2 regions of the Pullulanibacillus sp. KACC 23026 genome follow, and region 2 is predicted to be linked to the other one. Evidence: a T-box and tRNA genes for the amino acid it is inferred to sense, from the RefSeq annotation. Region 2 holds a T-box; the other holds one or more tRNA genes.
What was found. The T-box of region 2 lies ahead of leuS (leucine--tRNA ligase). A T-box ahead of a tRNA ligase gene usually reads a tRNA of that ligase, here a tRNA-Leu.
Positions count from the first base shown of each region.

Region 1: it encodes a tRNA-Leu, which carries the amino acid that the T-box ahead of leuS (leucine--tRNA ligase) is inferred to sense. The anticodon was not compared.

Region 1 covers NZ_CP119107.1:2,339,490-2,350,667, forward strand. The annotation lists gene PU629_RS10950 (DUF6230 family protein) at 1-542, shown strand, start outside; gene PU629_RS10955 (DUF6114 domain-containing protein) at 554-943, shown strand; gene PU629_RS10960 (hypothetical protein) at 945-2,474, shown strand; gene PU629_RS10965 (SGNH/GDSL hydrolase family protein) at 2,717-3,409, shown strand; gene PU629_RS10970 (AI-2E family transporter) at 3,444-4,529, shown strand; gene PU629_RS10975 (malate:quinone oxidoreductase) at 4,875-6,392, shown strand; tRNA gene PU629_RS10980 (tRNA-Leu) at 6,553-6,636, shown strand; gene PU629_RS10985 (MFS transporter) at 6,936-8,141, shown strand; partial or broken gene PU629_RS10990 (heavy metal-binding domain-containing protein) at 8,575-8,700, opposite strand; gene PU629_RS10995 (alpha/beta hydrolase family protein) at 8,793-9,719, opposite strand; gene PU629_RS11000 (helix-turn-helix domain-containing protein) at 9,804-10,916, opposite strand.
Region 2 covers NZ_CP119107.1:1,275,155-1,286,332, reverse strand. The annotation lists gene leuS (leucine--tRNA ligase) at 696-3,116, opposite strand; T-box leader at 3,274-3,522, opposite strand; gene PU629_RS05640 (MDR family MFS transporter) at 3,566-4,789, opposite strand; gene mnmL (tRNA modification radical SAM protein MnmL/YtqA) at 5,150-6,106, shown strand; gene mnmM (tRNA 5-(aminomethyl)-2-thiouridylate-methyltransferase MnmM) at 6,103-6,681, shown strand; gene PU629_RS05625 (tetraprenyl-beta-curcumene synthase family protein) at 6,763-7,827, opposite strand; gene PU629_RS05620 (alpha/beta fold hydrolase) at 7,909-8,694, opposite strand; gene metK (methionine adenosyltransferase) at 9,278-10,483, opposite strand.

The DNA.
Region 1 (11,178 bases), 1.1 Mb from region 2:
GGTACAGCCGGAAACGATTTTGGGGAGCCTTAATTTCTGGATTTCTATTCCTTGGTGTAATTGTTGGTGTGTTCGGGTTAACGGGGAAGGCTTATGCTTTACCTATGGCTGGGGTCGGGAATTTTACAGTGTCCTTTGATAAACTTGTTGGAAGCGGATACACTTTCTATCCTAAGCTTGGCGAGACAGGCACGTCTTCATCTGCACCACTAGGCAGGAACAAGATTGATCAGTTAACCGTTTATGGGTTGAAGATCTCAAAGACGCTAAAGCTCCCTACAGGCCAAACAATAGAGTTGGATATTACCGCTTCTAAACCAGTACAAATTAAAGGACTTATCCAAGATGCGAGCCTATTGAATGGAGATGCCTCGTTCTCTCAACTGGCTCTACAAGAGCATAACACCACGGATTGGACAAAAGAGTTTACCCAATCAGCATCCCAAATAACCCTTCAACATGCCTCTCTTGTTACCGATTATTTATACCAAGACCAGGTCACTCTCAATGGAATGACGCTTTCTATTCATAAAGTCCAATAGGAGGGAAGTCCATGTCAAATGAGTACCAGGAAAGTCAGATAAGTTGGATAAAAAAACGCCCTTTTAAAGGATCCCTTCTCCTGTTTTTATCTGGGCTGATCATTTTATTTATTCCCATCAGTATGATCCCAGTGGCGTTAATGCCTGGCAGTTTCTCGATTTTAGGCATTGTCTTTGGCGGATTGGTTGTCCTTTTAGGGATACTTGGATTCACCTTCCCCGACCAAAGTTCAATCATCGGCGTGTTAGCCATTTTCTTTGCCTGTTTATCACTAATTGGAGCTCTTGGCGGTTTTTTAATTGGAACATTGCTGGGCATTATAGGAGGAGCCTACTGTTTTGCATGGAAGGCACCTGCCAATCCTGATCCTGCTCCAAGGAAACAAAGGAAGGTTTCCTAAAATGAAAAAGAGTAAGCGACGGCTGCTTATTTTTATGAAACTATTCCTTGGAATTCTTTTACTAGTGGGTGTTGATGCGATTCCTGCTTTTGCGAAGCCGTTAGACTCTGAACGATTTATCATAGAAGCCCAAGCGATTCAAGGTGTGCTGCTGCCGCCAGAAATTGTTTTTTTGAATACGGATACAACCCATCCGGTTCCGGCGGTTGTTTTTCATTATCAATCAGCCACGATAACGGGGATGACCTTAGTTAAACAGCTTAATACTGAAAAAGGCTCCATGTATATACAAACCAAGGCCGAAAAACCAATTCACGTGAAGGACTTAAAAGTGGTTGCGACCTCCTTTTCTTTTGGAGGGGCTTGTCTTGATTCAAAGGATCTAAGTCAGGCGATCGAAATGCGAGACGTCAAGATGGCGGCAACTGAAATGACCACAGCCGAAATGGATTCACAAGGTCTTCAATTACTGACAGGATCTGGACAGTCAACCATTCAACCACCCTCACTCCCTAATTTTTTACAAGGAATTATGAATGAGAGTTCACTCAGTGCCATGAAACAATCTGCAAAACATTTAGATCTCGATAGCCTATTGTTTAAGTGTACTGCAACCTCTCAACCGTCATCCAAAACGACTTTAGGTCCAACCACCTCAACACTTAAGAAAGATTTAGGCAATGTCGCGAGTGATCCGATTAAAAAAATTGCAAAGGATACATCTAAGATAACGGATAGTTTAGGCAGTAAAGACAGGGGAACAAAAGGGTTGACCGCCCCGGTGAAAAAGGCAACGGATCCGGTTAAGAAGGTAATTGATCCGATCAAAAAGGCGACGGACCCGGTCAAGAAGGTAACAGATCCGGTCAAGAAGACAACAGATATTATTAAGAAAACAACGGATCCAATCAAAAAGACAACCGATACAGTGACTCAACCCATTAAAAAAATCGTTTCAAGTCCACTTCCTTCTACCGTTACAACCATTGTAAAAAAGCCAATTCAGGCAGTTACGAAACAGGCGGCCACTACTGTGACGAAAAGTGTCCATACAACAACAACCCTAGTCAATAAAGGGGTTAAAACGACAGCGCAGATCACGAATACTGCCTCTAAAGCGACAATAGAACTGCTGCAAAACCAACTATCGGATGGACTGAACAAGACGGATCAATTACAATCAGACATTGATAGTCTACAAGGATCCGTTAATCAGCTTTCAGAGTCCCTGCTTAGTGTTCAATCACTGCTCAGCAATCCGCTAAAGCTACTTCTTGTGAATCAACAACTCACACAGCTTGAAGATCAAACCAATCAAATGCAAACTAAGAAACAAAATTTAATCACACAACTAGAGGATTTAGAGAAGTGTCGAAAGGCATTACAAGCAAAAATTGATTCCGCACAGATAGACCCAGAGTTCAGTACAAAGGATTGGGAAAATAAGTTATCAAAAGAAAAGAAAACACTTTCAAGCCTAGGTGATAACTTGCAGCATATTTCCACACAGCTCGATCAATTATTAAATTGAAAGTCAAATTTTTCGAGGCAGACAAGAGTCTGTCTCTTTTTGTACTATCAGAAAGTATAAACTTTCGCGTTCGCGATTATGGAGGATAGTATAAGAAAAACTAAGGCTTTCGCCAGGACTAGATGATAAGCCTTAGTTTTTCTAACTGATAACGAATGTGAAGTGTTCGTCGTTGATGTGCTATTATTAATTAACGGAGTGTTAAAGAGAAAAAATTTGAGAACAGATAGGTGGGACCCTTAATGAAAATCATTTGTTTTGGGGACAGTTTGACACGTGGCGTTACTTTTGTGAAAGGCCGTTTAAGAATTATAAAAGAGAATTACCCGGCCGTTTTACAAAGTTTTTTTGGGGAGGCCCAAAACGAAGAAGTCCTGGTAGTAAATAAGGGAGTTTTTAACGATAATTCAGATCTTTTGCTGGAACGCTTGGAAAAAGATGTTGTGGCAGAGCGGCCAGATGCAGCGATAATTGCAATAGGGGGGAATGATTGTGATTTCCGCTGGGAAGAGGTCGCCAAGCATCCGGATAGGGATCATCAGGCGATTGTTCCACTAACAAACTATTTAGAAAATGTGAGCACATTGATTTTTCGCCTTAAGCAGGCTGGCATTCAGCCGATGATGACAACTATGCCTCCATTAGACCCCGTTCGCTATTACAGAACAATATCGGAACGGACAAGCACGGCTATTAGTCATTGGATCAGTAAGGTAGGAGGAATTGAGCATTGGCATGGGAATTATAATCGCCAATTAACTAAACTTTTGGAGGAATTGGCCATCCCAAAAATTGACGTGAGGTCCGCGATCAAACAAGCCGGTGATTTGTCTGAACTTTTAAGCGATGATGGGATTCATTTAACAAAGCAAGGTTATAATGTTTTTAGTAAAGCGGTATACGAGAAACTGAATCAAGTTTTTTCTAGGGTTTAATGAATCAAAATAGAAAGACAAGAAAGGTGTCTAGATGCTGACTTTTTATAAAAGATATGCTAGGACGGTTTTTGATTTAGTAGTCCTTGCGATTACCATCTATTTATTTATGTGGATTGGCAGCTTTTTATTTAAGTTGGCCACTCCGGTCATATTCGGGATCATTATTTATTACATAAACAAGCCGTTTATCCGTTTCTTAAGCAATAGAGGCGTAAGCCGGCCTATTTCAAGTCTGATATCAATTGGGTTATTTGCTTTAATTCTGATAGCCCTTTTCGCCACTATTGTTCTTGTTATCGTTGATCAAATTCTGCATCTGTCACATAAAATACCGCAATACGCTGATCTTTTTAATCATCACTTTGCTGATAATTTATCAGCGGTTGAAACGCGGGTGAACGGGCTGTCTCCGGATACCATTAACTCCATCAAGTCGGAATTCGCCAATATCGCGAAAAATGCAGCCACTTTCTTTTCCAATATGCTGTTATCACTTTTTCACTACGTTTCCCATAAATTAAAGTTGGTTATTGATTTTATTTTGGGGATTGTACTTGCCTATTTCCTGAGCTTAGATGTGAAAAGTTTTGAAAATAAAGTTCCAAAGACATTTAAAAAGATGGGTGCGTTTCTCAGAAATAATGTGCTGATCGGCATTGCCGGTTATTTAAAAGCTCAATTAAAACTGATTACGATAACCTTCTTAATCGTGGTCCTCTCATTAATTCTTATAAACTTTTTCATCACACCGGTTAAAAATATGATTTCGGTATCGGTATTGGCCGGTATTTTCGATATCTTACCGCTTCTCGGTGTTTCAACTTTGTTTGTTCCTTGGATTATTTATTCGTTTGTGGTTGGGAATCACTTGTTAGCGGTCTGTTTAATTGTTGTACTCGTCATTGTTATTGTCACCCGACATATTTTAGAGCCTAAGATTGCAGGGGATTCCCTCGGAGTGTCTGCTTTTATTATGCTTTCTAGCATGATTATTTCCGAATCCATTTTCGGTGTTGTCGGTATTTTCTTATCACCGATCTTGATCATCTTGATTAAATCCCTTTATCAGCAAGGGCACCTGCAAAAATGGATCCATGTACCGGAAGATGAGTTTTAATGGAAACAACAAACAGCATGAGGAGTGGTTTCACCGGCTAGATTTGCTTTTTTGACTATAGATTAAGCGGCTAAATGCGTTAAGACATTGGGCAATATATAGTTGGCATTTAATGGTGTTTAACTATATATTGCACATCCAATGATTGGAAAAGGTATGATGTAAGGGATTAATCATATAATAATTATAAAACTATAAATCTTCTAAGCATAGTGCTATACTATGATTTAGGTTATAATTGGGGCAGAATAGGGGTGCAGTTAGGTTAAAGACTTGGCTTGCTGAACGCCTAAGCAGAGGCTCCTGCATTTTTCTGCTAATCATCGATATAAGGATATGGTAAACATGAGCAGCGAACAAACTAGAACAGATGTAATCTTAATTGGTGCCGGAATTATGAGTGCGACTTTGGGGACACTTTTAAAGGAATTAGTTCCGGATTGGAAAATTTCAGTATTTGAGAAGCTTCCAAAAGCAGGTGAGGAAAGCTCAAATGAATGGAATAACGCAGGAACAGGCCATTCAGCGCTTTGCGAGCTCAACTATACCGTCGAAAAACCGGATGGATCTGTGGATATCAGTAAAGCAATTAACATCAATGAACAGTTCCAGGTTTCTAGACAGTTCTGGTCATATCTTGTAAATAGCAACTTGATTAGTAATCCAGAAGAGTTTATCAGGCCATTACCTCATATGAGCTACGTTTTCGGAGATGAAAACGTAACCTTTTTGAAAAAGAGGTTTGAAGCTTTAACAGCGAGTCCTTTGTTTGAAGGAATGGAATTTTCGGATGATCCAGAAAAGCTCAAGGAATGGATCCCGCTTATGATGAAAAATCGGACTTTTAATGAGGCGATCGCCGCCACCAAAATCGACTCCGGAACAGATGTCAATTTTGGTGCTTTAACACGTATGCTTTTTGATCATTTAGAGAGAAAAGATGTAGAGATTAACTATAATCATAGTGTCAAGAATATTAAACGGACGAGCGATGGACGCTGGGAATTAAAAGTTAAGGATCTTAATACCGGTGCTGTCGAACGTCATACGGCCAAATTTGTCTTCATCGGTGCTGGTGGTGGAAGCTTGCACATTCTTCAAAAATCAGGTATTCCTGAAGGCAAGCATATCGGTGGCTTCCCGGTCAGTGGAATCTTTATGGTATGTAAGAATCCGGAAGTCATTGAGCAGCATCATGCCAAAGTGTATGGCAAAGCGTCGGTTGGGGCTCCGCCAATGTCTGTTCCGCATCTGGACACACGATTTATTGATAACAAAAAATCATTGCTATTTGGACCGTTTGCCGGTTTCTCACCTAAGTTTTTGAAAACGGGGTCTATGTTTGATTTGATCACTTCCGTCAAACCGCATAATCTTCTAACTTTGCTTGCAGCTGGTGTCAAAGAGATGGCTTTGACCAAATACTTGATTCAACAGCTTATGTTATCTAAAGAACAGCGCATGGAAGAACTGCGTGTCTTTATTCCCGATGCTAAAAGTGAGGATTGGGATTTAGTGGTGGCTGGCCAACGCGTACAAGTCATCAAAGATACGGTTGACGGCGGGAAGGGAACCCTTCAATTTGGGACAGAGGTAGTAAGTGCTGCTGATGGCTCGATTGCTGCACTGCTTGGGGCATCACCTGGTGCTTCTACAGCCGTTCACGTCATGCTTCAGGTCCTAAAAAAATGTTTCCCAGAGCATTTAAACGAGTGGGAACCAAAATTAAAAGAAATGATCCCTTCCTATGGTCTCTCTTTAGAGGAGAACCCAGAGCTTTACCATGAGATCTTCGCTTCTACAGCTGAGACTCTCGGGTTAAATGAAAACAATTTAGTAGCAGAAGAACATGTCTCGAAATGAATTTTAAAAAAGAGGACCTCTCACTAAAAGGGTGAGAAGTCTTCTTGCTTCTGTTTTTTTAGAAAGAAACTAAAACGTTACTCATTTTCTTTCTAGAGTATTAAAATTGACTTTTTCTGTTAATAAGAGTAAATTATTTTATGGATATTAGTTCTAATAGGCGGGTGTGGCGGAATTGGCAGACGCGCTAGATTCAGGTTCTAGTGGTAGAAATACCGTGGGGGTTCAAGTCCCTTCATCCGCACTACAATTATGTTTGACAGTTAAATATAAATGATTTACAAGCATCCTCTTTAGAGTCTAGTGCTGATTAACTAGATTCTAAGGAGGATTTTTTATGGTTAGAAAAACAAAAAGGGTGGAAGTGAAGACAGAGCTAGCGTGCACGCTTTCTTAACTTCCATTTTATTGAAGCTAAAAAATGAGAGTAATAAAAAAGGAAATACGAATAAACATATATTATATATAATTCAATTGAACAATGTGAGTTTCGTTTGGTAAAGGTTTTGCGTAAACGCTACCAAAGAGTGGAGGAGAGTAAGGATGGGCGCAACGAAGAGGAAAATGGTGATTGTTTCACTGCTGTGCGGGCTGGGTTACATGATGTATTCTGTAGATCGTATGGTTATGTCATCGACGGTAGGGATGGTTGCAAAGCAATTCGGTTTAAACAAAGCGCAATCGGGTCTTGTTCTAAGTTCATTCTTTTATGGCTTCATTGCATTACTATTTATCGGTGGGCTTCTATCGGATAAATGGACAGGAAAACCGGTTGTGATCGCAGGACTTGTGTTATTTTCTTTTGCGACGGGAATGACCGGCTTAGCCACTGGACTAACTTCTATGCTGATCTATAGGATCATCACTGGGTTAGGAGAAGGCGCATTCTGGTCAGCTGCTACATTGGAAGTTGCTAATGTGACATCACAACAACAACGAACAAAGATCATGTCGCTTTATTGGTCAGGTTACCCAATCGGTGGATTTATAGGAACTTTTCTTGGCGCCAACTTAGCGCCTATTTGGGGATGGCAGGCTTCATTCTTTGTGGCTTGCGTATTAGGACTCGTCATTGCTTTATTATATGGAATTATGGTTAAACACGATAAGCAAGAACTGGCTAGTGCTGCAAAATTAGCAACAGAAAGAAAAAACGAAGAAAAAGTCTCTGTCTGGCAAGTTTTGAGATACCCTTCCGTTTGGATGCTGTCGATCTATTACCTTGTCCTGCTTTCAGGATGGTGGATTCTGCTTCTTTGGGCACCGACATTCTTAGGCAACGTGAAACAGATGGGGGCTGCTGAAGGCGGAACAATCGCCAGTTTTCTTGGGATTTCTGGAGCAGTAGGTGGATATATATTAGGAGTCCTTTGCGATAAGGGGAATCTCTCACGCAAGAAATCCATCCTTTTGTGGATTACATTTGTAAGCGGTATCTTGATGGCACTTCTAGCTTTATCACTTCCAACTTGGCTGACCATTATTCTTATATTCGCTCTTGGATTTTTCGGTTACCCAATCACACCGGTTATTTTGTCGATTACGTCCCAAGTGGTTCCGAAAGAAATGGTGGGGACTGCAACAGGACCTGTTATGAATATCGGAATGATCGCTGGAGGCGTTTCACCGGTTTTAGCAGGTGCCTTCTCCGATAAATACGGTATGACTCAAGTGTGGTGGATCGCAGGGATCGTCATGATCATTAGTTGCGTTTTCCTTTTCTTTAAAGTGGAAGAACAAGTAAACTAAACTGAAAAAGGGACCTTATGGTCATCTATAACGGATTCTCGTTCAGGTGGAAATGCAGATCCAACAGTCATGACTATGAAAATAATAAACGATCAAACATATACTGAATGGTGATCTTTAGTTTAAGAAGGAAGAAATATTAATTGGTGATCAAAAGCGTTTTTTAATAAAATTGGTTTATGGTTTTGTAATGACGAATTGGTAGTTATGACAACTTATGACCATTACTTTAGAGAAGCTTTTTATGCAGTTAAGAAAGGTGCGAAAAGCTGGAAAAAGAAATATTAGAATATGCAATTACCTATAAACATAAAAGGCGGATTTGCAGTAGAAAATCAATAAAGTTTGTTGGACGACGTACTTAGGAAAGATTTAATTAAGGAGCTATTACAATGAAGGAAATGGAATTAATTATAAACCTGATGAAAATGAAAAGGGATTTGAGCCCTGCCATAATATCACCGCCAATCCCTCTGCTTCTTACAATTAGACCAAAAACAGGCCCTTTTATCTCGACAATTTTGTAACCTTTGATGTTTTCTGTTGTAACGACTATCACATGAATGGCCTCCCTTTAAAAATTATATACAACGATTATTTGGGAACAACTATATTCGCCAAAGAAATCCGGCTATTAAAGGCCTTCTAACCCTATACAGAAAAAATCCAGTTCGCAATGTCCGCTATCACTTGATGATCCATATGTTGGGCAACCTTATACTCTTTTTTAGCTTTTCGAACTTCGCCATAAACAGATGGCATAAAGGCATGGTTCAAGTTTGGATAAAGTTTAAACGTCACATTCGATTTGTCTTCCAATAACTTTCTATAACCATTAAAATCTTTTTCCACTGAGACTTGAAAATCCTTTTCCCCTTGCAAGATCAATAGGGGTTTAGTCAAGACCTCCAGATAATCGGTTGAAGGGTGTTCACCCATTTCTTTTAAGTAGAAGGCTTTAACATATTTTCCTAAAACACGAGTTGATTTTGCTTCTTCATTACTTAATTGGTAGATGTTAGCCAATTTTGAAGACAGGGCGGCAACTTGTTTCCTTCCAATCCATTTCAAAAACGTGTTCAGCGATTTTAAAACCGCTTCATTTTGGTCCATAATAATTTCTTCAAATTTACGTGGAGACCCGGCCATGATAATGATTCCTGTAAAATGACCGCCCTCTGCATCAATCCGCGGGGCTAACATTCCGCCTAAGCTATGACCAATAATAAAGAGTTTGTTTGAATCAATTCGTGAATCGTTTCGCAAAAAGTTAGCTGCAAGGATCGCATCTTCAATGGTTTCTTCTTTGACAGATAATGAGCGATCATTTCTCATTTCTTTGCCATATACGAATGTTCTCTTATCATATCTCAATACCGCAATTCCTTTTTGCGACAACCCTTCAGCAAGGTCTTTAAAAGGAGCAATATTCCCAATTTGTTCATCCATATTCGTCGGACCAGAACCGTGAACTAAGACAACGGCAGGAACCAAGCCATCCATTCTTTTTGGGAGCGTTAATCGTCCATTAAGAGGAAAGTTGGTTGCTTCTCCAATTATAATTTTCTCGTCAGTCATGATCGTTACCTCCTCAAATTCCTAACAAGGGATTAGTTGCTATAAATTAGAAAACCGCATTCGCAACCACACATATTTCTCAGACTATTCTTTTATAAAATCTCGATTTAATTTCTCGATAATTTGTTTGTATTTCCGCTCATTGTGCAAAGAAATGAATGCAGGATTTTCAACAACACTTTGCAGGATGCTTTTTCGTATCGTTTTCTCATCTCGCGGAGCTTCAATGTCATAATCCTTCAACCAATTATCAATACGGTCAAAAAAAGAGTCTCCTTTTAATTCGTAGGGCAGAAGAGATGTTGTACAAATACAGACGTATTTTTCTAGCATTTCCAGTGCTTTTTCTTGGTTGTTTTGAATGCTGTAACCTTGTGCGGCAGCCAAATAAAGCAGGCACGTTATATTAGGATCCAGCTTTTCAACTTCAAAGACTTTAGTTATTTGAAGAAACCGATCAAGCGCTTGTTCAAATTTGCTAGGTTTGTCAGCAATCAATAGTAAATAAGACTGAGCTGGACCAAGAATACCACGCAGATGATGATAAAGGCCCACTTGTATAACTTCTTTTGCCTTCTCACTATTGCCAGTCATTTGATAGGCTTTAGAAAGCAAAAAGTGATCGCTGATTGGCGGTTTCAGTGTTTCATCAAGCAGTTCAATTGCTTCCAATGGTTGATTTAAGATGATATGACAAATTGTTTCAAATGAATTAGCTTGTTTCGTGATCCAAATGTCATCACATTCTTTTTTTATTCGTCGGCACAAATCGATCGTTTCTTGTAATAGGGCTTCCTGTTTTTCTTTATCCTTTGCAAGCATATAATGATTCACAAATAGTTTAGCTATTTGAAGCAATAGGGGAAAACAGGCGTAATACTTTTTTATTAGTTTACGGCATTCAATGAGAACTTCGTTAAAAGTCTTATGGCTAAACTCCGATGCGAGATGGTGATACGTTTTCTTTATCGTTTCTTTAGTCATTTGCGGCGAATAACCAATAAGTTCATCAATACTAATGTTAAAAAAGGAGGATAATTGTGGAAGCAAAGTGATGTCCGGATAGCTTTTATCAGTTTCCCATTTTGAGACAGAAGCTTTTGTCACACCGATATACTCAGCCAGCTGATCTTGAGTGATCCCTTTTTCGTTCCTCTTTGCTGAAATCACCTTTGCAATATTAATATCCTTCAACATCATTTCACCCCTTTAATTTAATTAAAGGGTATTTAACCTATAATATCAATGGACTTACACGATATTTCGGTTGATAATATCAACCGTTAGGAAACAATGGCTATGTTTTTCGAGAAAAATCAAGAATTAAGAAAGCACTCATAGAATGGGTTATTAAGCATTCTAAGATCATTTACTTAACTAACCGGCAGTGTATAATCAATAAAATTGAAGAGACGCTTTTATGATAGTTTAACTTTTAAAAGGAAAATAATGATATGCT
Region 2 (11,178 bases):
GCACCTTCTTAGATCTTTGACAAATCTTCTTGGATTGTTGGCTGACCTTCTCAGATTTTTCACAAACCTTTTAGGATTCTCCTCTCCGCCCCATGAAGTGAGGCACAGCTTCTAGGATTTTTCGCGCACCTTCTTAGATCTTTGACAAACCTTCTTGGATTGTTGGTTGACCTTCTCGGATTTTTCACAAACCTTTTAGGATTTTCCTCGCACCCCTTGGGATGAGGCACAGCTTCTTGGATTTTTCACCGACCTTCTTAGATCTTTGACAAATCTTCTTGGATTTTTGGTTGATCTTCTTGGATTTTTCACAAACCTTTTTGGATTTTCCTCTCCGCCTCATGGGATGAGGCACAGCTTCTTGGATTTTCCGTGCACCTTCTGGGATCTTTGACAAATCTTCTTGGATTGTTGGTTGACCTTCTTGGATTTTTCACAAACCTTTTAGGATTCTCCTCTCCGCCCCATGAAGTGAGGCACAGCTTCTAGGATATTTTTCACAGCTTCTTAGATCTTTGACAAACCTTCTTGGATTGTTGGCTGACCTTCTCAGATTTTTCACAAACCTTTTAGGATTCTCCTCTCCGCCCCATGAAGTGAGGCACAGCTTCTTAGATTACTTTCTTTACGTTATTGGTAAACAAAGCAGGCCCCTTGCTGTAAGGGGCCTGCTTTGTTTTTAGTCATCTATTCGTTTATTTGGCGACTATGTTGACTAGTTTTCCTGGGACGACGATGACTTTTACGATGTGCTTTCCTGCGGTTTGTTCTTTAATGATGTCATCGTTGAAGGCTAGTTTTTCGAGTTCTTCTTTGTTCATGTCGGTTGGAACGGTTGCCTTGTTGCGGACTTTTCCGTTGATTTGGAGCACGATTTCAACCTGGGATTCGGTTAATTTGCTTTCATCGTAGGTTGGCCAGCTGTTCAAGCTGACTGGCGCTTCATTTCCAAGGACCTCCCATAATTCTTCCGCAAGATGCGGAGCGATTGGCGCTAGAAGCTTCACAAAGCCTTCCACATAGACCTTTGGAATTACGTCTTGTTTGTATGACTCATTAATAAACACCATTAATTGGGAAATCCCTGTATTAAAATGAAGATTTTCGTAATCCTCTGTGACCTTTTTCACCGTTTGATGATAAACACGCTCGAGTCCTTCAAGTGATGCGTTATCTTGAACTTTCTCAGATAAGCGATGATCTTGAGTTACAAACAAGCGCCATATACGGTCTAAGAAGCGGCGTGAACCATCCAAACCTTCCTCGGACCAAGCGATTGAGGCATCAAGAGGACCCATGAACATTTCATACACTCTTAACGTGTCAGCACCATGAGTTCGAACAATCTCATCCGGATTCACAACGTTTCCTTTTGATTTACTCATTTTCTCATTGTTAGAGCCCAAGATCATTCCTTGGTTGAACAACTTTTGGAACGGTTCCTTCGTTGGTACGATTCCTAGATCATATAAAACTTTATGCCAGAAACGCGCGTATAAAAGGTGAAGAACGGCATGCTCAGCACCGCCAATATACACATCAACAGGAAGCCATTTTTTAAGAAGTTCAGGGTCACCAATTGCCTGATCGTTATGTGGATCAATAAAGCGCAAATAGTACCAGCAGCTTCCCGCCCATTGAGGCATGGTGTTGGTTTCGCGGCGCCCTTTCTTCCCTGTTTCAGGATCGACTACTTCCACCCAGTCTTTAATGTTCGCAAGTGGTGATTCACCGGTACCAGACGGACGAATTTCACTTGTTTTTGGCAACATTAACGGGAGCTCTTCCTCAGGAACAGGTACCATCTCGCCATCTTCCATATGGATAATTGGAATCGGCTCACCCCAATAACGCTGGCGGCTGAAGAGCCAATCACGCAAACGGTAAGTCACTTTACGAGTTCCAATGCCCTTTTCTTCTAACCAATCGATAATTTTTGCAATTGCCTCAGCCTTATTTAAGTCATTAAGGAAGCCTGAATTAATATGTGGACCGTCTCCAGTGAAGGCTTCTTTCGTGACATCTCCGCCTTCCACAACCGGTACAATTTTCAAGCCGAATTTTTGAGCAAATTCAAAGTCACGTTCATCATGAGCCGGTACCGCCATGATCGCCCCTGATCCGTATGTGATAAGGACGTAATCCGCGATCCAGATCGGCAATTTTTCACCGTTAACAGGGTTAACCGCATAAGCTCCTGTAAAAACACCTGTCTTTTCTTTTGAAAGCTCTGTCCGCTCTAAATCGCTCTTGCTCGCTACCTGAGTTCGATATTCTTCAACAGCCTGACGCTGTTCCGCTGTCGTGATTTGATCCACTAATTTATGTTCAGGGGCTAGTACAGCATAGGTAGCTCCATAAAGCGTATCAGGGCGCGTCGTAAACACTGTGATGAAGGCATCTTCATGACCGTCAATTTCAAAGTTAACCTCTGCCCCTTCAGAGCGGCCGATCCAATTCCGCTGCATTTCCTTGATGCTTTCCGGCCAATCGACTTCTTCTAAATCTTCAATCAAGCGGTCCGCATAGGCAGTAATTTTCAGCATCCACTGACGCATTGGTTTACGGATTACCGGATGTCCGCCGCGCTCACTTTTTCCATCAATCACTTCTTCATTAGCTAAAACGGTTCCGAGAGCCGGACACCAGTTGACAGGCACCTCATCGATATAGGCGAGCCCTTTTTTATACAATTGCAAGAAGATCCACTGTGTCCATTTATAATAATTTGGATCAGTTGTATTAAGTTCACGATCCCAATCATAAGAGAAACCGAGCTCTTGAATTTGACGTTTAAAGGTGGCGATATTTTTCGCGGTGAATTCTGCTGGGTCGTTACCGGTATCTAATGCATATTGCTCTGCTGGCAAACCAAACGCATCCCAGCCCATTGTGTGAAGAACTTCATAGCCCTGCATTCTTTTTAAACGAGCCAAGATATCGGTTGCAGTATAACCTTCAGGGTGTCCAACATGAAGTCCCGCTCCTGAAGGATAAGGAAACATGTCCAAGGCATAGTATTTTTCTTTGTCCGAAACACTGTCCGTTTTAAAAGTCTTATTCGACTCCCAATAATGCTGCCATTTCTTTTCAATCTCTCTGTGATTAAAGCTCATGGTAAATCCCCCTTTGCCATCTCTATTGACATCCATACCTAGTTACCTAGTTCCACCCTCTAGTATCGACCCATTCTTTCCACTTTTAAAAGCATAGAGATAAGTCTTTTTTTCTAGCGGCTGTAGAAATAAAAAAATCTCCCGCCCCAAACAACTTGTAAGGGACGAGAGATGCTTTCACAAATTCCCGCGGTACCACCCGAAATTGGCGTCATAATTGACACCCGCTTGAATACCGTAACGCGGCTGACGGCGACCCCTAGTCAAATTCTTTTTTCAGGGCCGCAACTTAGGAGGGGAGTTCACTTATCTGTCATGTTGATTTGCACCAACCATCAACTCTCTAACATAGAGGGGTCTCTATTAATGACCTTAATAAGTTACTAGTCCTCTTCAATGTTTTTATAATCATTAGTTTTTAACATTTTATTAAAAAAAATCGATTTTTGTCAAGTATTTCTAAGATTAAAGGCTTTTGTTTCCGATTTTGCCCTCTTCTTTTCAAGATAGAGAGGAAAATCGTAAAAATAAGCAATCAGGCCTGCGACAATATAAAGCAAAATAAGAGCTAGAAATAAGAGATGAATCGAGGCCTGGTCAACAATCAAGCCGCCAACGAGCGGACCCACCATGCGTCCGGCGGTGGCCGTACTATTGACGAACCCTTGGTAAAAACCGATTCTGCTTTTCGGAGCAAGCTCATTGGCAATCGTTGGAACGGCTGGCCAGACAAACATTTCTCCCAATGTTAAGACCATCATCGCAATGGCAAAGCCTTGGAAATGTTGGACTCTCAATAATATAAGGTAGGAGGAGACAAATAAACAAATTCCGATCGCCATCTGTATTTTGAGTGAATGAATTCGCTTGGTTACTTGCTTAAGGAGTGGCTGGCCAATCACAATAATCAATCCATTTAAGGTCCACAACAAACTGTAGCGGTTTAACGACAAGCCAAGCTGCTGTGTATAAGAAGCTATTGTTGACTGCCACTGAACATAGGCAATCCAGCTTAAGAAAAAGGCAACGCTGACCCACATCAAAGCATAAAAAGGGGCTTTTTGCTTAATTCTTTGCTTCTTTTGATCAAACACATTCGAAATATGGACGTCCTTTTCCTTTGAGTGACGATCCATGCCGCGATAGCAGACAAAAACTAAGGCCAAAAATAGAAGATAGAGCACAGCATTGACAAAAAAGCTCAATGTAAAGGAAATCGCGGCGAGAAAGCCGCCTAATGATGCGCCAATCGCTACACCGAGGTTTTGAGCCACGTATAAGGAATTATAGGCGCGGCGTCCCCCTTCCGGCCAGTTCGCTCCAGCCATAGCGTACATAGCAGGAAACATCAGACTGGAGCCAAATCCGATGATGATTAACAAGATCGCGTATGGATACAAGCTGTGAAAGGCGGTCAATAGAAATGTCGCTAAACACGATATCGCAGCGCCAACCAGCACCACTTTATATCCGCCAAGCCGGTCATAAAGAGAGCCGCCGACAAGATTCCCCAATATACCTGCTGCATTATAGAGCATTAATAAAAATCCTGAAAATGTTAAACTGGCTCCCAAATGGTCATGAATAAAAATCGTATTTAACGGCCAAATAATGGACGAACCCGTAATATTCACAGCCATCCCAATGATTAATAACCAATTATTTCTAGGCATGTCGTCACTCCATTCCACTTCCTTAAAGCAGAATCTGCTCAAAGCAGCACCTTCCCTTAAGGTAGTTCCCGCTTAAACCAAAATCAGTGTAACCTTTATTATTTTCCGTGACAATTCCATTTCCGATAGTCAGAATTTTAAATATGAACCGCCCTCCCACTAAAACTTACCTGATGGCTCTTCCTTTCTTATCATTTCTAACCGTGCTACAATGGGAACAGATCTGCCCTTAAACCTCTCACATTAGAGGTTTTTTAATTGGGAATTAATCGCATCTGAACAACTGGCAAGGTTATCATCTAATCGAAAGAAAAACGACAAAATCTGTGATAGATGTTTAAGAACGAAAGGCTGAGGCTTATGACGATTCCAAAACACTTTGGTGACCAAAAGCGCTATTATTCATGGAATACTTTTTTGAAAAATAAATTCGGTGAAAAGATCTTTAAAGTTCCATTAGACGGTGGTTTTGATTGCCCGAACCGTGACGGGAAGGTTGCCCATGGCGGTTGCACCTTCTGCAGTCAAAAAGGATCTGGTGACTTTGCCGGAGACAGACGTGATGATCTTGTGACACAATTCAATACGATTAAAAATCAACTGCATGAAAAGTGGAAAACCGGGAAATACATCGGCTATTTCCAAGCTTTTTCTAACACCTATGCACCTGTAGAAGTCCTGCGAGAGCGCTACGAGGTCATTCTCGAACAGGAGGGGGTTGTCGGCTTATCTATTGCTACACGCCCTGATTGCTTGCCGGATGATGTGCTGGATTATCTTGCTGAGCTGAACGAACGGACTTATCTATGGGTTGAGCTCGGTCTTCAATCGGCACACGATCAAACGGGTATCTTAATCAATCGCGCTCATGATTATCAATGCTTTGTGGACGCCGTGGAAAAGCTCCGAGCACGTAACATTAATGTGTGCACCCATATAATTAACGGTTTGCCTCAGGAAACCCCTGAGATGATGCTAGAAACAGCCAAAAAAGTAGCGGAATTAGATGTTCAAGGCATTAAGATTCATTTATTGCATCTATTGAAAAAGACGGCGATGGTCAAGCAATATGAAAAAGGCTTAGTGGAACTGCTTGATTTTGAGACCTATATTAAACTTGTCGCCGATCAGCTCGAAATATTGCCGCCAGATATGACTATTCACCGTTTGACTGGTGACGGCCCGCCCGATCTTCTAATTGGACCAATGTGGAGTTTAAAGAAATGGGAAGTGCTGAATGCGATTGATGCGGAACTTGCTAAACGAAACAGCTGGCAAGGAAAATATTATCAACCGGTTCAGGAGCTGGCGCAGTGACATTAAGAACAGCGGTTCAGGTTGCCAAACAACTCGCATCTGAACGAATGATTTCTGGTGGGCTTGTGGTTGATGCGACAGCTGGCAATGGGCACGACACCCTATGGCTGGCAGAGCTAGTTGGACCAACAGGCCGAGTAGTTGCCTTTGACATTCAAGAGCAGGCCATTCAGCAGACGTCGAAACGTCTCGAGGAAGCAAAGCTCAGCCAACGTGTTACACTTGTTCACGATAGCCATCATCTGGCTCTCAATCACTTACCACAAGAACCGCTCGACCTTGTCCTATTTAATCTTGGTTACCTGCCCGGTGGAGACAAGCATATCGTCACCCGCTTTGACACAACGAAAGAGGCATGCATAAGCTTTCTTTCTGCATTAAAGCCTGGTGGCCTGCTTATTCTTGTCCTGTACCCCGGTCATCCTGAAGGCGCCCTTGAAGCAGAACAACTGGAACAATGGGCGGCAACCCTTGACCAGAAACGCTTTACCGCACAAAAAATAGGCATGTTGAATCAAGCGAATCACCCTCCCTATGTCATTGCCATAGAAAAAAGAGACCAAGTCAACCATTAATTAATGGACTTGGTCTCTTCTTTATTTAAATAAACAAATCGCCTTTCCCTCATGTAACGGATTTTGCTGACACAGTTTAGATTATATCCCCGGTTTTAGACGCCGATACAGCCATCCATTCACAAAGAAGAACAGACCGGATCCACCGGCTTGACTAATGATCTTCCGTGCTAGCGAGCGGACATTTTTCTGAGCTTTTACCTTTTGATCCGCGAGATAAATCCCCAACAGCCCGCGATTAATCATTCGGTGAAAATTCTTATCAGGCAATTTAGCAATGCTTATATCGGACTGCTCAATAAAATGATGAAAGCGTTCGATCATGGTCGCTTCGTCTTCATAATAAAAACAAAAATTTAAATCGCCGCCCTGCTTATCTTCATCTTGATCCACAAAATAATCAAGCAAAATATGCAGACCTTGTACCCAAGGAAAATAACCGTCTTTTAACTGATGGACAAGTTCGTCCATTTTTATTTGTGCCAGACCATAAGAGACGATACAAAAAATTCCAAGCGTTGACCCCGAACAAGCCGAAAACTCATACCAGGTCATTTCAGGAAGCCTCGATTGATGATATTTAAACCATTCTTGCAGACGGGGCACACGCTCATCTTGTTTAACGTGTTTATGTACTTGTAAGTCACTGTAATAGCCTTCGAGCTCCCACAAGGCAGGCTGGATCACTTTCAGATCCTGAATTTTACCTAATTGATGCTGACACGTCTTTACAAGTTCTGCTAAATACCCACCGTCTTCCCGTTCTTTACGGAATCGATAATAGTCGCTGACTGGAGCACCAGGAGTCAAGGCATGATGCATCGATTCATGTAATGCTCGAAAATCATTCGGATCAAGTGATGTGCTTCGATCACACAAATTATCGAGATAGTCGCTGATGGTTTGATAGGCAACAATAAAGGATACCGCATCGTCCAAATTTTCTTTGGCTAAGAGGCTGTAAATGCCGCCGCCTTCACAGTGAAATGTCTTTCCACGAATGCTGGACAAAGCTTGATTTCTCAATTCTTGATCCGGGATCGCTAATGCGCGCTCCTTCCAGTAGTTCAATTTTTGATGGACTTTCGGCAACACATGACGGTAGATTTTCGTCATCAACCCCAAAGGCCGTTTTGGAATCTTCATGGAAGCACCTCTTATCTATGAAAAATTGAACCTGTCCTATCGAATATAAGGGTCAGATGAAAGCCTCTACCTTCTACAACATTAGATAAAAGCTTTAATCCGCCTGGTTAAAAATAGAAAAACAGTCTCACGCTCTGGTTCATTAAAGACTTCATGGTAAAAGTCTTTCCATTCTTTATAGTGTTTGTTCGCTACCGGCAGTTGTCTAAACCATCGATAAACCGCATGCTTATCAACAATTCGGTCCGCTCCTGCTTGCAATATAATCGTTGGGACATTAGGGAAGCGGTGAATTCGATTAGTGGCTTCCTTCATCGCTTGATCCAGCTCAAAATACCATCTGACAGAAATGCGTTTCACAATCAAGGGGTCGTTCGCATCCTGCTTTAAGACGTCCTCATTACGAGTGGCTAAAATATTTTCACCCGACCGCTTAATCGGTACCTTAATCGTAGGCAGAAAACGATTAACAGGATGAAGGACTCGTTTGACCCACTCAGGAGGCGGAACGACAAGTCCGAGGCACGGTGATGAAAGAATCACCAAATCAGGGTGAATGGCCGTCTCTTCTAGTGTCCGGATAACAGAAAGGCCGCCAAGACTATGGCCTAATAAGAGGATCGGTAAACCGAACTGCTCGGCACACTCGTACCAGCTCTTTACTGCATCAATATATTCATCAAATGAATCAACATGTCCTCTATTTTTTGGAGATCTCCCTTGCCCGGGCAAATCCCCCATGACAACATGAAACCCTTCATCTAACCATTTTTTCCGCAGCCAATGGTAACGCCCATGGTGCTCCCCTGCACCATGAACCATGACAACGACTCCCTTTGGCTGTAATTTGGTTTCCCATACCCACATATTATGTCCACCTCTTTGATTGCTGAGCTCGGTCTAAGGTCTCTGATGTAACCTTTTATGTATCTACAGGGACCAAGTTTTTTGTTAGGCACGCACTCTGTTTATTTATACGTTCAAAAGCATAAAGAGGTGATTAAATTCGTTTCTTTTATAGTTTAACATTTTTTAGAAAAAGCGAAAAATCAATTTCATCACTCATCGTGGGTCCCAAGCTGAATAAGTGCCCGCTCACCCCTTTATTTGTGGGCAATTAGAAATTAAGCGTTTAACAAAAAATGAGTGATTGTCTAACCGATCGTTCTTTTTAGAATATGAGTTAAAGCTAAAGCGCACTATTGGATGTGGCAATGACTTAAAATCGTTTGGAGTTGTTTTCTAGTGTTGTTTGGAACCTATTTCAAATAAGGGGTGTTTCGTGAGCGCCGCTTACTCAGATATTATTCTTGATTAGTTCGGATTTTCTTTTATAATTTCCAAAGCCATGATAAAAGGTGCCCTACCTCTTACAGAGACAGGACACCCTTTTCATTTTATCAGACAAAAAACATGTTTTTCACTCGGGTAAACCCATGTTTTTATTTAATTATCCTAAAGCTTCTTTTTTTAAGAGGTCAGCTTTGTCAGTCCGCTCCCATGGAAGGTCGACATCCGTACGGCCGAAATGACCATAAGCGGCCGTTTGCTTATAAATAGGCCGTCTCAAATCCAACATTTTGATGATACCTGCTGGGCGCAGGTCAAAATGGCGGAAGACAAGATCGACTAATACATCCTCAGAGACTTTCCCTGTCTCAAACGTATCAACGGAAATGGAAACAGGACGGGCCACACCAATCGCATAAGCGAGCTGCACTTCGCATTTATCTGCAAGTCCTGCTGCCACAATATTCTTAGCCACATAACGGGCCGCATATGCAGCCGAGCGGTCTACTTTGGTCGGATCCTTCCCTGAAAAGGCTCCTCCTCCATGACGAGCATAACCACCATAAGTGTCGACAATAATCTTACGTCCTGTTAAACCCGCATCTCCCTGAGGACCGCCGATCACGAAACGGCCGGTTGGATTAATGAAGTATTTGGTGTTTTCGTCAATGAGGTCACTCGGAACGACGGGCTCAATCACATATTTCTTCATATCCTCTTTGATTTGATCCAAGGTGATTTCCGGATGATGCTGGGTAGAGATCACGATCGTATCAATGCGTTCAGGTTTTCCGGCTTCATTGTATTCAACGGTTACTTGCGTTTTTCCGTCCGGACGAAGGTAAGGCACCGTTTCATCCTTACGCACCTGAGCTAACTGACGGGCAAGCTTCTGAGCAAGGGAAATAGGCAGCGGCATCAATTCTGGAGTTTCGTTAACCGCAAAGCCAAACATCAAACCTTGGTCGCCCGCCCCGATAGCTTCAATTTCATCATCACTCATTTGTCCTTCTCTTGCTTCAAGAGCTTGGTTTACCCCTTGAGCAATATCCGGAGATTGCTCATCAATACTTGTCAGAACAGCACAAGTCTCAGCATCAAATCCATATTTAGCCCGATTATAGCCAATGCCGCGAACGGTCTCTCGAACAATACTTGGAATATCGACATAAGTCGAAGTAGTGATTTCACCCGTTACAAGGACAAGTCCTGTATTGACCGCCGTTTCACACGCAACACGTGCATTCGGGTCATTTTGTAGAATGGCATCCAAAATCGAATCCGAAATTTGATCACAGATCTTGTCTGGATGCCCTTCCGTTACCGATTCAGATGTAAAAAGACGTCTTGAATATGTTTTCGACAATTTAAAGCCTCCTAACCAATCGTACTTATCTACATGTTAGAAAAGGCGCAGGGCGCCATTAGTCAGCCGCTGATCCGCCACCAGAAGCTCCCCTTGAGGAGACGGTGCTGCCGGCAGCGGGACTGAAGTGGTTCGAGCGGTTTAAGGCGCCCGAGCTAAACCTTACTTCCTGACAATAAATTTATAGTTTCTTACTTATAAATTAAATGGACTTTTGTCATGTAGACAAGCTGTTAAACTTCCATAAGAATAGCGCACTCATCTAGTAAGGTCAAACAAAACCTGTTTAATTTAACCAAGACATCCATTATTTTTATATAAGCAAGCACTTTGGCAAAAGTGAGAAAAGCTTATTAGACAAGGCTCTGCAGCCATTCCATCACAGAACAAGTCTCTCTTGTCTAGAATAACCCATTTTATAGAATGTATTTACCAACTAAAGAAGTTCACATAGACAGACTAATTATAGTGCGCCCAAACAACCGCCACCGACTAACGCTGGACACTTGCACTTGTTTTTATTTATAGGCTCTGTTAAGCGTTCATGCCCCATCGTCTCTTTTCATTTCATGACTTATTAATTTTATTAGAAAAACTTGGCTTATTGCCAATATCGTTAATGGCGAAAGCCTTAGTTTTACCCATACTTAGTTCTTAAAAATTTGTTCTGCGTTGGTTTTCTACCTTCCTAAAAT